DNA from 2 places in the Oceanobacillus sp. FSL K6-2867 genome. Region 1 is predicted to be linked to the other one. Evidence: riboswitches for the same ligand, from Rfam matches in the RefSeq annotation. Region 1 holds a riboswitch; the other holds the start of a gene.

Region 1 (8,238 bases):
ACTTCTACCGTAATATTTTCCATCCTACTATAGAAGAAAGCAAAAATGAGCGGCATCAGAATTGTTGTGGAGACATACATATTCTTATATAAATCCTTCATATCCTTTTGGAAAATTGCAATTACACGCTTCATTGAAAAAGTCATACTAATTCCCTCCCTGTTACTTCTACAAAAATATCTCCCAATGTTGGTTCATTTGAATGAATGGATACAATCTGATCGGTTGATAAATAGTTATAAATTTCATCCGCGCCTTTTGATCCACCTGGTAAATTTAACTTCCGGCCATCTTTTAATTCAACTGTTACAGAGGTATCCGAAAATTGTCTGCGCAGCACTCTTGGCTCATCGAGCAATTGGATTTTCCCTTTATGCAGGAATGCAACGCGTTTACATAGTGCTTCTGCTTCGCTCATATCATGTGTAGTCAGAAAAATCGTTGTTCCTTTTTCATTCAATTTGCGGAGTCCATCATGAATATGCTTGGAGTTTGCGGGATCTAAAGCAGATGTTGGTTCATCTAAAAACAACAATTCCGGTTCATGCAGGAAAGCTCTTGCTAACGTTACACGCTGCAGCATTCCTTTGGAAAGCTTTGAAACTACCTTTTTCGTATCCTCCGTCAAGTTAACCATCCCAAGGACTTCATTAATTCGTTTTGTTGGTACATCATAAAGATCGCAATATAGTTTCAAATTGTCATAAATTGATAAACGTTGGTATAACCCGCTATTATCTGTAATAACCCCAATTTTTTTTCGATAGGATGGCTTATTTAAGGAAGCTGCTGGTATATTAAATACAGAAGCATCTCCAGAGGTCTGGATCAATTGTCCAGTGAGAATTTTTATTGTTGTCGTCTTCCCGGAACCACTCGGACCTAAAAAACCAAATGTCTCTCCTTTTTTCACTTGAAAACTTACATCTTCCAATGCAGCTTTATTGCCAAAAATTTTTGCTAATGATTTCACTTCAATAATGTTTTCCAAAATTCTTCCTCCCCGTAAATCACTTTTGTTTGTGACTCTAGATTAAATGGAAAATGAAGTGAAAACAGCATATTTCTAATGAAAAGAGTATTTTTCAAGGTGAATGGAGTATATTTTGCAGTGAATTATCTAATTAGTAAGCCTTGATTTTCCGCTTTTTCCAATGAACGGAGCTTATTTAAGGCCGAGCAGATCTTTTAATTCTGCCATTTTTGTTTTTGAAAGTGGCACTTGTGACTTTTCCTTATCATCCAAAATCAAACTATAGCTATTTCGGGTCCATGTAATTACCTCGCGAACCTTCTGTAAATTTACAATATAGGATCGGTGACATCTGAAGAATCCAAAATGCTGCAAGCGGTCTTCTAAATTGGTTAAGGTGAGTGAGCTTGGAAATGCTTCTCCTTTTATGTAAATATTTGCTTGACCATCATTACTCTCAATGTAGTCAATCTCGGGTGGGTCAAATAAAACAATTTTGTCATTGACCTTCGTTGGAATTTTATTCAATTGAATTGGCTTTGGACCTTTCTCATTATCTGTTTCTTCTGCTGGAATTAATTCTGTATCCTTTTCTTCTGCTGCATCTTCCTCTGTTTCTGTCTCAATAATTCGTAGTCCATCTTCATCCAGCCGATAAACACAATCAGCGACCGTAACAGCACTCTCCATATTTCCAGTTAATATAAGTATGCTTTTGCCTATTTCTTGTATTTTTCTCGTGATATTAATAAATACACGTTTTGTTTCCATGTCTACATTCAAGTCCGGCTCCTCAAAAACAAATAAAGAAGGTGCCTGAATTAGTAAACGTCCATATTGCACACGTTTCATCTCCGAAAATGTTAAGTCTCTAATTCTTTTATTCTTCTTTTCTTGCAGCTGTGTTAAATGGATAATTTGTTCTAACTCCAGTTCCACTTCATATAGTTTATTAAAAAAACGTAAATACTCAGAAACCGTTAATCTCTCATACATCCCTTCTTCAAAAAAACAAATGCCAAGGTTGTTCAAAAATCTCCGTTTGTCTTCTGCAATGGTTACATTTTTAACCCGAATTTCCCCATTTACCACAGGGATTTTTCCAAGAATCATATTTAAAAGCGTACTCCGAACATTTAGTGATGAATAAATTGCTGTAATATGTCCTTCAGCAATTTCTAAATTAAAAGCGGAAAACAGCTGTGTATCTTTTTCATGTTTTTCTATATTTTTCATTGTTAAAATTGTCATTTTATCAGCCTTTCATTATTCCGTCTTTTGTGGATGTAGGAATTGATGATGTAATTATCCTCTATGGGCAACTGACTGTGTAAAACATTTGTTTATAACAGTATTCAGTATGTTACTTTTATAACTCTTCTGTATAGCAGACTACATTAGTTATACCATGTTTTCCATGTTAATAATGACAAAAGTTAAAAAATTTGTTAAGCTTAGAGTTGAATTCAAATGTATATCGTTATTTAAACTACTAGGGGTGCCCAAAATATGGGCTGAGAGGGAAGCGTACCAATTCCCGACTCTTATGGACCTGATCTGGTTAATGCCAGCGGAGGGAAGTAGTCTGACATATGTCCAAACTATTTTTCACACGTATCAAGCTGGGTCCCAATGGATCTAGCTTTTTTTGCGTCCAATTCCAGCAACGCGGCCGCAGCTGAATTCCAAAATTCAGTGACCAGGACTTGCTGTACAGAAGTGCACTGATTTATATCACTGCCTTTTGTATTACCCCAGAAATGGAGGAACTGATGAATCGAACACGTTTATTAACTACCATGGCTGTATTTATTGCAATCGGCACGATTACTGCTCAATTGCTATGGTTTCCCGCTGGAATCGCTAGAGCCTATCCTGTTCAGCATGCAATTAATGTCATGACAGCAGTTACGCTCGGACCAGGACCAGCCGTCGTTATCGCTTTTATGATCAGCTTACTTCGCAATATGCTCGGGCTAGGTACATTATTAGCATTTCCAGGTGCAATGGTTGGTGCCTTTTTAGCAGGCTACCTTTATAAAAAATCCGGAAAAAATGCACTGGCTGCTGTTGGCGAAGGCGTTGGAAGCGGGATTTTCGGTGCACTTTTCGCTGTACCATTTGCTTCTATCTTTATGGGAAGCTCTGCCGGAGCATTTGCCTTTATCCCACCTTTTTTAGTTAGTAGTATTACTGGTTCCCTGATTGGCTTATTTATCGTTTCAAGAGTTGCAAGTAAACGTTTAATTCGTCATTAAATTGCACGATTTATACAAGGATTAATAAAAATAACACTTACATGTGAGAAATCTTTCAATAGGACGGTGTATAACCAATGAAACAAGTAGCATGTGCACTTACAATTGCCGGAACAGATCCAAGCGGTGGAGCAGGTATCCACGCTGATTTAAAAACATTCCAAGAGCTGCAAAGCTATGGAATGTCCGTTATTACCTCGGTTGTAGCCCAGAATACAACAGGTGTTCAAGCAATTCACCATGTACCACTTAAAATTATTGAACAGCAACTGGACTCCGTGATTTCCGATATGCCTATTCACGCACTAAAAACCGGAATGATCGCCAATCAAGATATGATGGAAGTTATCCAGAAAAAAATAGCAGCCCTTCAAGTTCCATATGTCATGGACCCTGTTATGGTTGCGACGAGTGGAGATGCTTTAATAGAAGAAGAGGCACGTGATTATTTACGCAAGCAGCTTTTACCACTCACCACACTTGTAACTCCAAATATTCCAGAAGCGGAATTTCTAATTGAAGAACCGATTGAAACAACAGCTGATATGAAACAGGCCGCAGAGCTGCTTGTTAAGAAATTCGGTGTTGGCGCTGCCCTAATCAAAGGCGGGCACAGAGAAGGCGAAGCAATTGATTTCCTGTATGACGGCTCAAACATACACAGCTTCTCAGCAGAGCGAATTGATACAAAAAACACGCATGGAACTGGCTGTACGTATGCAGCTGCAATTACTGCCTATTTAAGTAAAGGATTATCTTTGTATGACGCTGTTAAAAATGGAAAGGAATTTGTCACTGCGGCAATTAAGCATTCCTTCGATCTTGGATCTGGAAGTGGTCCAACAAACCATTGGGCAATACGGAAAGAAGGTGCTAAACATGAATTCACAAATTATTAAAAGCGTACGGGAAAAGACACCACTCATTCATCATTTAACGAACCAAGTTGTGATGAATTTTACCGCAAATGGTCTATTAGCCTTTGGCGGCGCTCCCGTAATGGCAAAAGCCGAAGAGGAAGCAGAGGATATGGCTTCTATTGCGGATGGTCTTTTAATAAATATTGGTACCTTAACAGCAAACGATCTAGATGCAATGATACTTGCTGGTAAAAAGGCAAATGAAAAAGGAATTCCCGTTGTACTCGACCCAGTAGGTGTTGCTGCAACGACATTTCGGACAGCTGCTGTTAAACAAATTTTAAAAGAGGTAAAGCCTACTGCTATCAAAGGAAATGCAGGTGAATTAGCATATCTAGCCGATATCCCTTGGCAAACAAAAGGCGTAGAATCTATCGGAGATGGTAATGCAGAAGAAATTGCTCAGCGTGTAGCAAAGGCGTACGAAACGACTGCCGTTGTTACCGGTAAAACAGATATTATTTGTACTGGAGAGTCCTGTATCCTAAATCATACGGGGCACCCAACTTTAGCTAAAGTAACAGGAGCTGGTTGTTTGCTAGGCTCTATACTGACTGCCTGTTTAACAACCGATGACCCAATTGAAGAGCAAGCATTGACAGCTGTTCAATTTTACGGATTAGCCGCCTCCCATGCAGCCGCTAGTCCATCAGTAAATGGCTCAGGGACATTTGTTGCGCCATTCATCGATGCCCTTTCACTTGAAGTAGAACAACTGGAGGGAAAATAAGCAATGTTATTTTTACGAAAATATTTTATTATGGGCAGTCAAAACTGTAATCGTGACCCAGCAAAAATACTGGAAGCTGCAGCCAAAGCTGGAATCACAGCATTTCAATTCCGCGAAAAGGGACCTGCATCACTTAATGGTAATGCGAAACTGGAATTAGGCAAGCAGTTACGAGCCATTTGCAGACAGTACGAGATTCCGTTTATTGTAAACGATGATGCCCGGCTTGTTGAATTACTGGATGCGGACGGAATTCATGTTGGTCAGGACGATCAATCGGTAAAGGAGTTGCGTCTGGCTTTTCCAACTAAAATCATCGGACTCTCCCTTTCTAACATGGGTGAAGTTGAAAGAAGTCCACTAGATCTTGTCGATTATATTGGTGCAGGTCCAATTTTTCCCACAACAACCAAAACAGATGCAAAAGCGGCTGTTGGTTTGGAATGGATTCAGACATTACGCACCCAATTTCCAACGCTGCCAATTGTCGGTATTGGTGGGATCAATACGAAGAATGCGAGCTCTGTTCTGCAAGCTGGGGCAGATGGAGTTTCATTTATTTCTGTGGTTACACAGGCAGAGGATATTGCTGGAGCTGTGAAAACTATTTAGGAGAAGATATCCCAGAGTCTAACTACTGGGATATTCTTTAATCCGTAACCTAACAAAGGAAGCAAACTATCAAGTTAACACTTTTCCTGATAAGTCATCCCCATCAACAAACAGGAAACAATCACTATAAATAGAAAAAAATAGTATCCCTCAGCTTATTGCGAAAGCTTTTAATATGAACTGTTACTGTGTTATTGCCATCAACATTCATCAGTTGCCATACATGCTCATAAATTTTTTCTTTTTCAAACGTAATAAATGGATTCTTAGCAAGAAAAAACAAAATTTCCCGCTCTTTGGCGGTTAGAAAGAGAATTTCTTCATCTAAAAATACAGCTTCATTAAAAAATCAACGCCCAGCCCATGTTTATAATGAAAGACTTGCTCATTATAATGTTTATTTGTATAGCGCTGGTATCTTCTTAGGTGAGAATGTACCCGAGCAGCCAATTCTTTCAGGCTGAACGGCTTTGTTAGACAATCATCCGCACCAAGACCTAATCCTCGTATCTTGCTTTCATCCTCACTTTTAGCACTATCAATTAATAATGGTATATCACTTTCTAATCGAATCTGTTCACATAATGTAAAACCATCCATCTCTGGCATCATAAGATCAATAAGCACTAAGGTATAATTATCCTCTTTGAAATCCTCCTAGCCTTCTACCCCAGTTGATGCCCAAGTCACTTCAAATCCTTCTCTAGCTAAGTGATTCCTCATAATCGAGGCAATTTCATAATCATCTTCCACGATAAGAATTTTGCTTTGTTCTGCCATAGGTCCTCCCCTTCTCCAACTCAAGTATAAGTCACTTTATTAACGACAACGCAAAAGTTTATTTTTAGTTAATAATTAGTGGTCAGCTAAATAAATTAGCCTTAACTGCTTACGACAGAACATAAAAAATCCTTTTCTACGTTTCCCATAGAAAAGGATTAAAAGCTAGAAACGCCTATTCCCTTGGCACAATCCCATTTTCCAGAACTTGAATTATTCGATCAACCTCTTCCTCATCGTTCCAATCTCCCTCAGGAATAATAACGTATCGTGCGATAATATAAGAAAAAATAGACGAGGCAACGATTCGAATGATTGTATCGGGATGGGTTTTTATAAGCTGGCCCTTAGCCTGGTAATGTTCAACAATGTTTCTGAGTTTACCAAAAATATCTTTGCCGATATACTCAATAAACTGCTCCTTTAACTCTGGATGAAAAGGAATTTCCTGAATCAGTATCCGTAAAAGGGGCAGGTTTTTTTTAATAAATTCTTTTCTATTCTCAATCATTGCTCGAATAAAGTCTTGAAAACGTTCAAAATCCTGATCAAGAACCTTGTTCATATCTTTTTTTACCATTGGAGCAATCAGCCTCACCATCATCGGTGAAACAATCGATAACAAAAGCCCCTTTTTCGATTTAAAGTGTTTAAAAATTGTCCCCTCTGCAACTTCTGCTTTATTAGCGATTTCACTCGTGGAAGTACCTGCATAGCCTTTTTCTGCGAATAACTCTGTTGCTGCCTCTAATATCGCTATTTGTTTTTTAGTTAATTTCGTTTCACTATTTGTCATCAAATTTCGCCTCTTATCAAGTTAAACATTCCTCTTATCTAACATCATATCGAATAAGTGTCACAGGTAGCAACGAAAAGCATAATTTATATTTTTCGATACTTACGGAGCGTCAAGCCATTTAATAGCATAAATAGCAGTGAAAAGCCAAACAGAATAATTAAATTTAAATATATTTCATTCCAGCCATGTCCCCTCACCATAACGTCCCGCAGAGCATCTGCTGCATAATAAAGGGGTGTAAACGGACCAACCCAGCTTAGCCAATCGGAAATTGTTTCTAAATTAAAAAGACCGGAAAAGAATATTTGCGGAATAACAACAATCGGAATAAATTGAATCATTTGCAATTCATTGTTCGCAAATGAAGAAATGAGTATCCCTAATGTTAGTGCTGTGAGTGCAAGTGATAATGTAATTAAAAGCACATAAATAAATGCTCCTACCATCATCATATCCAGTACATAAATAGCATACCATGCAATAATTGCTGATTGAATAATCGTGAAGATTCCAAATCCAAGAACATACCCCATTACAATCTCCCATTTACGCAATGGTGTAGATAGCAGCCGCTCCAGCGTACCTGTTGTCCGCTCCCGAATAAACGAAACGCCAGCAATAATAAAGACAAAGAAAAACACAAAAAATCCGAGCAGTACTGGGCCAAAATAATCGAATGAACCCATATCACTTGAGCCGTATAAATAATCAATTTCATGTTGTGCATCACCTTCACTCTGCTTCAGTGAATCAAATGCTGATTGGATCCATCTCAATGTTGCACTATTCACACTTGGGTCACTACCTTCAAGAAAGACAGCTGGAGTAGTGGCATCATCAAGTAAAATATAACCATCAATTTCCTCAGAGTGGACAGCTTGCTGCGCATCATTTTCATTCGTGTATATGGTTACTTCAGCATCTGTCGCATCAATTTGGTCAACAATAGCTTCAGGAATTTCTACTAATCCCACTTTCGGTACATAGTCATCTCCATTAAAAACCAAGTGAAGCATAGTCAGGACTAAAATCGGCGCAAAGATAAGCAATCCCAATGTCCGCTTATCCCGTATGAGCTGCTGTAAAATCCTTTTCGTTAATGCAATTACTCTCATGATGTCGCACCTCCATAAACAAGAAATGCTTGTTCTATCGTTTCTGTATTT
Region 2 (8,238 bases), 1.5 Mb from region 1:
AATAATTTCCATAAGAAACCACTCCCCTTTCTAAATCATAATATTAAAACCTTCTTTAAAGATGATGTACACAACCACACTCAATCCCACTGATGCTAATACGGAAGGGAAAAAAGGCAGCCTCAATATTAAACATAATAAGAACAACGAAATACTAGCATTAATGATAAATGGTACAACCCCTAATAAACTAATAAATAATATAACAACTGCAATAAAAATCACTAGTCTGATAGAATTTGGCCACATACTTTTCGGAACCATCGGGCTATTTTCTAGTCTAAAGCTTTTTACTAACTCGAACAGTTGTGTAATAATAATCAATGCTAATATAACTCGAGGGAAAAACGCTGGACCAATACCATCTTGAGCAAACATTGTTGTGAATTGATAAGTTTCTGAAAATAGAAATCCACAAATCCCGATAATAGCAATACTAAACATCAAATTTGCAGCTCTCATAACCTTTCCTCCCTTCAGACCAAGTAAGAGATTTAATTCTTATTCAAATTCGATTGTAGGAATTAACTCACTATAGAAATCATATTGATCTTTTGCAAATTCCTGGAACTCATCTCCTGGTTTATAGTCAGGGTTCATCCCTCTATCTTCTAATAGTTTTTGGAATGCATCACTATTATATGCTGTTTCAAAAGCAGCTTTTAATGCTTCTAATACATCCTCTGGAATTTCCTTTGGAGCAACAAAACCACCCCATCCTCCAAGGTTTATATCATACCCTAATTCCTGTAATGTAGGAGAATCGGGAGCATTTACATCACGTTCTTCACTCATAACAGCAAGCACTTTAAGATCCCCACTTTCAATACCAGAAATTGCTTCAGATGGACTAACTGTAACAGCATCAATATGACCACCCATTAAAGCGGTTACAGCTGGTGCAGCACCATCATATGGAACATGTCCAATTTCTATGTCCGCTTCTCCAGCAAATGCTGCAGCTGCAATATGCCAAATGGATCCAGTACCTGAGTTACCTATTTTGATTTCTCCAGGATTTTCTTTTGCATGTTCAACAAATTCTTCAACTGAATTATAAGGAGCATCTCCGCTAACAATAATTCCAGCAGGGATTGTCATTAATTGACCTAATGCTGCATAATCTTCAGGACTTATTTCTGCTAATCCCAGACTTTCCAACATTGCTAATTCAACTGGTACATAGCCGATTGTGTATCCATCTGGGTTGGCATCTTTAACGGAAAGTAAACCAGTTGCACCAGAGCCTCCAGTTTTATTTGTTATAACAACTGGTACACCAAGTTCCTTTTCCATTTCTGTTGCAATCGTACGAGAAACTAAGTCAGATGCTCCACCAGCAGCAAAAGGAACGACTACTTCAATTTGGTCTTCAGGAAAACTTGAACCTGTCTCTTGATCAGCAGAGCTTCCCGCTTTACTGTCTGAATTACCACAAGCAGCTAAGAAAAGAACTAAACTAGAAATTAAGAAGAACGAAATAAACTTTTTCATAGATATTTACCTCCAATTTAAGTAATTTTTCGACACGATTGACCTTCTACTAAAGTTGGTCTAATAACAATCTTTTTTTCAGGAAATCTTTTATCTAACATTAAGCGATTTTTTAACATAATAGATGCTTCAATTCCAATTCTACTTATATGTTGTGTCATTAAAGTTAGTTTGGGAACAAATAATTCCCACTGTTTCTGATCCCCAAATGCGATAATAGAGACTTCATTTGGAATATGAACACCATAATCTCTTAATGCTTTTAAAACTCCTATAGTCATAGTATTATTACAAGAATAGATTGCAGTAGGAGCATCTGGAAGCCGCATTAATTCCATTGTTGCTCTATATGCTAATTCTTCTTTAAAGTTCGTCTCCTTTATTAATGTTAGATCCGAATCTAAATTGAAATGTTTTATTGCATCCATGGCTCCTTGGTATCTATCTCGTCCAATTGAATTTCTTGTATGTCCATATATAATGCCTATACGTTTGTGCCCAAGTTCGGAAAGATATCTAACACTTTCAAACGATCCATAATAATTATCGTCTACAATTAAATCAGTCTCTACATTTTCAATTTCCCTATCAACAGAAATAACTGGAATATTTGATTTTTTTATACTTTGGAACACATCCTGATTTCCACCTGTAGGAATAACAACAATAGCAGCGACTTGCTGTTCTATAATAATTTGTAGGGCAGCATTCTCTGTTCCTTCTTCATCACTGTGACTTACAAGGATCATATGAAAACCCAAACCACGAATCGTTTTTTCAACTTCTTTTGCAATTGACATTAAATAAGGATTCGAAATATCGGATATGAGAACCGCAACCTTATTAGACTTCGAAGACTTTAAACTTCTTGCATTTGCATTTACTTTATATCCTAAGCGTTTTATAGATTCCACCACTTTAGCACGTGAGTCTTTTCCAATGTATCCTTTATTATTGATGACCTTTGACACGGTACTAATGGAAACTCCTGCATCTTTTGCAACATCTTTTATCGTAATTTTCTTCATTAACTTCCGCCTCCGTAACATCATTCTTCCATACAGAATAACGGAAAGGCTATCGGATTACCAAAGGAATGTTTAACTTCCACCCATCGAGTTTTTCAATCAGTTCTTTTTCCTCCTGACTGCCGATATCTAATTGAGGTGCTTTAACAGAACCTGCTTGGATTCCCCTATATTCAATAGCCTTTTTAAAATAAGACATATTAGAACCACCTTTTAATAATGTAATTAACTTGTCTGCATGTCTTTGTAATTCTCTTGCCCTATCTAATTCTTTATTTTGATAAGCTTTGTATATCTCAACAAATGGTTCTGGGAAAACACAGGAAACACCTGAAACCACACCATCACATCCCAGTGCCAACGCAGGTAAGAATAAGGAATCTGCACCGGTTAATGCGGAAAATCCATCATTTCCAACAGCTAAGTAATCTTTTAACATCACAAAATCAGGATAACTATATTTAATTCCTATTATATTTTCATATTTTTCTACTAATTTTTTTACAACTGGGATGGATAACTCATTTCCTGATAGCTGAGGAATACTATATAGATAAATAGGGAAATCACTTGGTAGTTTCTTTGAAACTGTTGCATAATATTCTTCAATTTCATAATCATTTGCGCTAAAGAATGCAGGTGTAACGACACCAATACCATCTGCTCCAGCTTCATATGCATGCTGGGCCAAATCAATTGTATCTCTTTGATTCATAGCACCAACATGGATAAAAACATTCACCCTATTATTCGCTGTTTGAATAACCGCTTCAGCAACCCTTTTCCTCTCAGATACCGAAAGCTTAAACATTTCTCCTGTTGTTCCTAATGGGTAAAGACAATCAACACCCTTATCAATTAAAAAATTCGTTAATTCCTTCGTGCCTTCTAGGTTGATTTCTCCATTTTCATACATCGGAGTTATCATTGCTGTAGTAACACCATACAGTTTTTTCATTTCGCCCCTCCTATACATAGTAAAACGTTTTATTATATATACTTAAATATCTTATATTTAACCCCTATAATCTATGTTAAATGCATGATAATATAGTAAAACGTTTTATCATATTATAATATGAATGCGTTTACTTTTCAATAGGAATTTTTAATTTTTATCAATAAATACGAAAAGAGTAAATTGTTCCATATTAAAGTTTTAGAAGCTCATTAACCAAAACAAAACTCCCCAAACAAACAGTTTCCCGAATAATAAAAAGCAAATAGGCCACAATAAACATGAAAATCAGAAAATGACCGTCATCACTAAAAGACATATGGAGGTGCAATACGGATGAAGCCATACCGTTGTCCAAATTGCAAAACAAATAAATCCCGCTTTAATCTCATTGAGCAAATCGCAATACCTGTTAAACTAGATGCAAAAACTGGAGAATTACTGGAAAGTTATACAGATGAGAATACAGAAATGTTCCATCAGATGTATAAGGGGCCAAAATACCGTATTCAATGTGGAATATGTGGTTTGATAGATAATGAAAATACATTTGAACAATTTGCTAAATATGAAGGTTTTTAAAATTAAGGATCCAAATGATTTCATTGTTATGAACTCTAATTTAAACTAACCTTTTAAGAAACCTAAACTTGTTAATTAATGATCGATTATAAATATGAATCCATTATGATTAAGAGTATAAATTGAATAAAAAAACAATCACGTTTTATAGCAAAAATCATAAAATTATGTTAACCAGCCCTATTCCCTTGACATAAATTTCTTAAGATTATAACATTGAATATAACTTAATTATATGCACTAGGGGTGTTATTTAACTGAGATGAGTATTACTCAAACCCTTTGAACCTGAACTAGTTGAAACTAGCGTAGGAAAGTGTAAACTCTAAATACATACTTAAAGAACGTTTATGCCTTATTTTTAATATGTAGTTATTTGTTTTTACGCAGCTTTCCTATGGGATGGTTGCGTATTTTTATTTTATCTATCATTTTATTAATAGGAGTTGTTAGGATGACTAGAACAGTATTAGTAACAGGAAGCAGCAGAGGGTTAGGGGCAACTATTGTAAAGACATTGGCACAGCAAGGATTTCAAGTGGTTATCAACTACTATCAAAGCAAAGAAGCTGCTGAGAAGCTCGTTTCTGAGATTGGTGAAGAGAATGCTATTGCAATTCAGGCTGATGTAACAAATCGTAAAGAAGTAGATGAATTGATAAAAAAAGCAACGGAATATTTTGGCCAAATAGATGTTGTCGTCAATAATGCATTGGTAGATTTCAAGTTTGATCCAACCAAACAAAAATCCTTCACAGAACTTACATGGGATGATTATCAAAAACAACTAGATGGTACGTTAAAAGCAGCTTTTAATGTAATTCAAAGCGTCATCCCCCAATTTATTGAACGGCAAAATGGAAGTATTATAAGCATCGGTACAAATTTATATCAAAATCCTGTTGTACCCTATCACGAATATACAACAGCTAAAGCTGGGTTAATAGGTTTTACACGGAATATCGCTTCCGAATTAGGTGTATATGGTATAAAAGCGAATGTAGTTTCAGGTGGATTATTAAAAACAACTAACGCGAGTGCCGTTACAACACCAGAAGTATTCGATTTAATTGCTCAATCAACGCCATTGAAGAAAGTGACTACACCTCAAGATGTAGCCAATATGGTCGCTTATTTATCTTCGGAAAATGCAGACGGTATTACAGGTCAAAATTTCACAATAGACGGCGGTTTGACAATGAACTAATAGCTTAAAATACGATAGCTGATCCTTCAAAAACGGAATATACAAGACAGTTAATAATGATGTATGTTGAGGTGCAAATAAAATGACAAAAACGAAAGAAAGACAACTGCATTTAGGTATTTTGCTGTATGGTTGTGGACACCATCAAGCTGCTTGGTTAATGCCTGACTCAAGCGTTGAACATATTGGGGATATTTCTTATTATCAATCTTTAGCACAAGTAGCGGAAAAAGGTTATTTTGACGCAGTATTTTTTGCTGATAATCAATCATTTCCAGCTAAAAATGCCAGTGATATGCCAGCATTTTGGTTTGATCCAGTAGTCAATTTAACAGCTATTTCGCAAGTGACAAATCATGTTGGATTAGTTGCAACAATTTCAAGCACTTTTTCTAATCCTTTCACAGCTTCACGACAGCTCTTAAGTTTAGACCATATTACAAAAGGGCGAGTTGGCTGGAATCTCGTTACCTCCATGACTGATTTTGAGGCGATGAATCATAGTATGGAAGAACTGCCACCTCGTGACAAACGTTATGAAAAGGCAGATGAATTCGCTGCTTTAATGAACAAGTTATTTCTTTCATGGGACAATAATGCGTTTCTGCATCATCGAGAAGAAAGGAAATTGATAAATCCATCAAACATTCAGCCTTTTCATCACGATGGTACGTATTTTAAAGTGCATGGCCCATCCACCACACCCAAAAGTCCGCAAGGCAAACCAGTATCCATGCAAGCGGGAGCATCTAAACAAGGCATTGCATTAGCCGCAAAATATGCCGATGCAGTCTATTCCGTGTCGTGGAACTTAAAGCAAGCAAAAAGTTTTCGTAAAAAATTAGATGAACAAGTTAAACAAAGCGAAGACAGCAATAGACATATTAAAGTATTCCCTGGCCTAGTCACTTATGTAGGGCATACGCGTGAGGAAGCTTTAGGCAAAAAAGCAGCATTAGATGAGCAATTACCTATCGAAACTGCTTTAAAACAGTTGAGTTTCTTTATTCAGCAGGACTGTTCAAATTGGGAAATTGATAAAGCAGTACCTCCATTACCTCCAGTAGAAGAATTTACTGGTCCAGTTGGACGTTACGAAACAATACTGGAAATTATTCATGATACACAACCTACAGTAAAAGAATTACTAGGTTATCTTAGTGCAGGCGGTGGACATCATACATTGATAGGTACACCCGAAGACATTGTGGATCAGATGGAGGTCTGGTTTGAAGCTGGTGTTGCTGACGGATTTAATCTTATGCCTCCTACATTACCAGGCAGTTTAGAAGACTTTGTGGAACTGATTGTTCCTGAAATGCAAAGAAGAGGTCTCTTCAGAAAGAATTATGAAGGTCACACCTTCCGTGAACATTTAGGATTAACAAAATAATTAAATTGGACTTACGTTATTATACTTTGCATCTTCACCATTATGTTTGTATAGTTTATTAGCAAAGGGAATTTCATAGGCAGATCAACCTTTCTCAATGATCTTTTCAATTGCACGATTGAGATTTCAGATGAGAGTGGAAATAACAGTGTTCATTACCAAGGGAAAGAACGATTGCGTAACAATAAACCGTTGCAGCTGGTACATTTGTGAAAAAAGAGCGCTAACAAGACAATTCCTTTTGGAGGTAATAAGAATTGAAACGACAAACAAAAATTCATATTATCGGATGGATACTAGCTCTCATTCTAGGGTTCCTTAAATGGCAGTATCCAGCAGAAACTTCTCTTATAACTTCTGGACTCGGAGGACTGATCACTTTTCTATTGGTTGGAGTGTTAATCTTTTATCCTTTAAAAAATTAATCTAAAAGCGTTAATAAACCGACTTGAATTAATCAAGATTAAAGAGAAAACAACCTTAATAGGTTGGTAGTCTGTTGCTTTGCCATAGAGTAACTACTATATTAATTGAAAAATGGCCCACACCTTTTTTATGATGTGGGCCCACTTCTACGCAAGATCAATGGGGTCTAATTTAATAAAGTAGTAGAGTATACATTTACTAGAAGAACGGGTTTTATTATTCAGTATATTCACCCTATTACTATCGTTTGCTTTTTTCTCTAGTGCTTCAGCTTCTAGTATTTTTCCATGACTTGTTGAATTAAATCTATCCCCCCCTACAAATGCATCAGTTTATTAAATAGATACTTCTTCCTCTCGTGGACAAGACAACAAAATTCTGAAAACATATGTTAATTCTATATGAATAAAGCCAATGTTTTCTATTTAAGAAAACATTGGCTTTATTATTTCAATGTATATTAATTAATTCATCATTCCTGGATCAGCTGGTGCATGTTTCGTGTAGATTGCCTCTCCATCACTTTCACCATCAAATACAACTGGTACATTTGGTGAGAATAGGATTATATCTCCTGTTTCTGCAACGTGACGGTTGCCTTCTTCGTCACGGAGGACAAATTTCCCTTTTGTTACAACTTTGAATTCTAGTGTTTCATATAAGAAATCAAATGAATCTCCTGGCTTCATTGAGAACAAGCCGATTGTAAGTGGATTTAACGATTCCGTTATTGGGATATCTACAATTTCGCTGTTTACTCCTCGTTTGTCAATCATTTTACCTAAATCTAGTAATGGATATTTTTTTTCTAAATCTGCTACTTTAAAGATTTCAAATCCTGGTTTGCTAGCTAATGGTTTAGTCATGATTATCCTCCTATAATTTAATTATTGGTAAGTATTATTAAGCTATACTTAATAGATACTAGTATATATCTATTTTTTACATTGTACAGTATGGTCTTTTTAATCATATAGTATGATTATGCATACTATAATTTTTAAAGGTATATATTATATATATGCGTATAGTACATTTTTAAAAAAATCTATATGATTTTAAAATTCCTACTTTTCATTAAAATATTAATGTTTATAATATAAAGTATATTAAGTATAGCTTAACTAAGTTATACTTAATAGGAGGGAAT

What was found. A riboswitch is a leader RNA that binds a small molecule or an ion and turns the genes downstream of it on or off. The one in region 1 is predicted to bind thiamine pyrophosphate.
Region 2: linked by a shared signal. The riboswitch ahead of NSQ77_RS15120 (3-oxoacyl-ACP reductase) and the one ahead of thiW (energy coupling factor transporter S component ThiW) in region 1 are both predicted to bind thiamine pyrophosphate.

Annotation. Positions count from the first base shown of each region.
Region 1 is NZ_CP150144.1:1,567,798-1,576,035, forward strand. It holds gene NSQ77_RS07725 (ABC transporter permease) at 1-146, opposite strand, end outside; gene NSQ77_RS07730 (ABC transporter ATP-binding protein) at 143-991, opposite strand; gene NSQ77_RS07735 (LytTR family transcriptional regulator DNA-binding domain-containing protein) at 1,166-2,224, opposite strand; TPP riboswitch at 2,458-2,569, shown strand; gene thiW (energy coupling factor transporter S component ThiW) at 2,746-3,231, shown strand; gene thiD (bifunctional hydroxymethylpyrimidine kinase/phosphomethylpyrimidine kinase) at 3,309-4,130, shown strand; gene thiM (hydroxyethylthiazole kinase) at 4,111-4,881, shown strand; gene thiE (thiamine phosphate synthase) at 4,885-5,493, shown strand; gene NSQ77_RS07760 (helix-turn-helix domain-containing protein) at 5,618-5,776, opposite strand; gene NSQ77_RS07765 (response regulator transcription factor) at 5,818-6,120, opposite strand; gene NSQ77_RS07770 (hypothetical protein) at 6,151-6,273, opposite strand; gene NSQ77_RS07775 (TetR/AcrR family transcriptional regulator) at 6,449-7,069, opposite strand; gene NSQ77_RS07780 (ABC transporter permease) at 7,156-8,187, opposite strand; gene NSQ77_RS07785 (ABC transporter ATP-binding protein) at 8,184-8,238, opposite strand, start outside.
Region 2 is NZ_CP150144.1:3,113,399-3,121,636, reverse strand. It holds gene NSQ77_RS15150 (tripartite tricarboxylate transporter permease) at 1-12, opposite strand, end outside; gene NSQ77_RS15145 (tripartite tricarboxylate transporter TctB family protein) at 31-462, opposite strand; gene NSQ77_RS15140 (tripartite tricarboxylate transporter substrate-binding protein) at 502-1,494, opposite strand; gene NSQ77_RS15135 (LacI family DNA-binding transcriptional regulator) at 1,512-2,522, opposite strand; gene NSQ77_RS15130 (dihydrodipicolinate synthase family protein) at 2,572-3,480, opposite strand; gene NSQ77_RS15125 (DNA alkylation repair protein) at 3,817-4,062, shown strand; TPP riboswitch at 4,295-4,394, shown strand; gene NSQ77_RS15120 (3-oxoacyl-ACP reductase) at 4,517-5,269, shown strand; gene NSQ77_RS15115 (LLM class flavin-dependent oxidoreductase) at 5,352-6,662, shown strand; gene NSQ77_RS15110 (hypothetical protein) at 6,920-7,087, shown strand; gene NSQ77_RS15105 (hypothetical protein) at 7,553-7,954, opposite strand.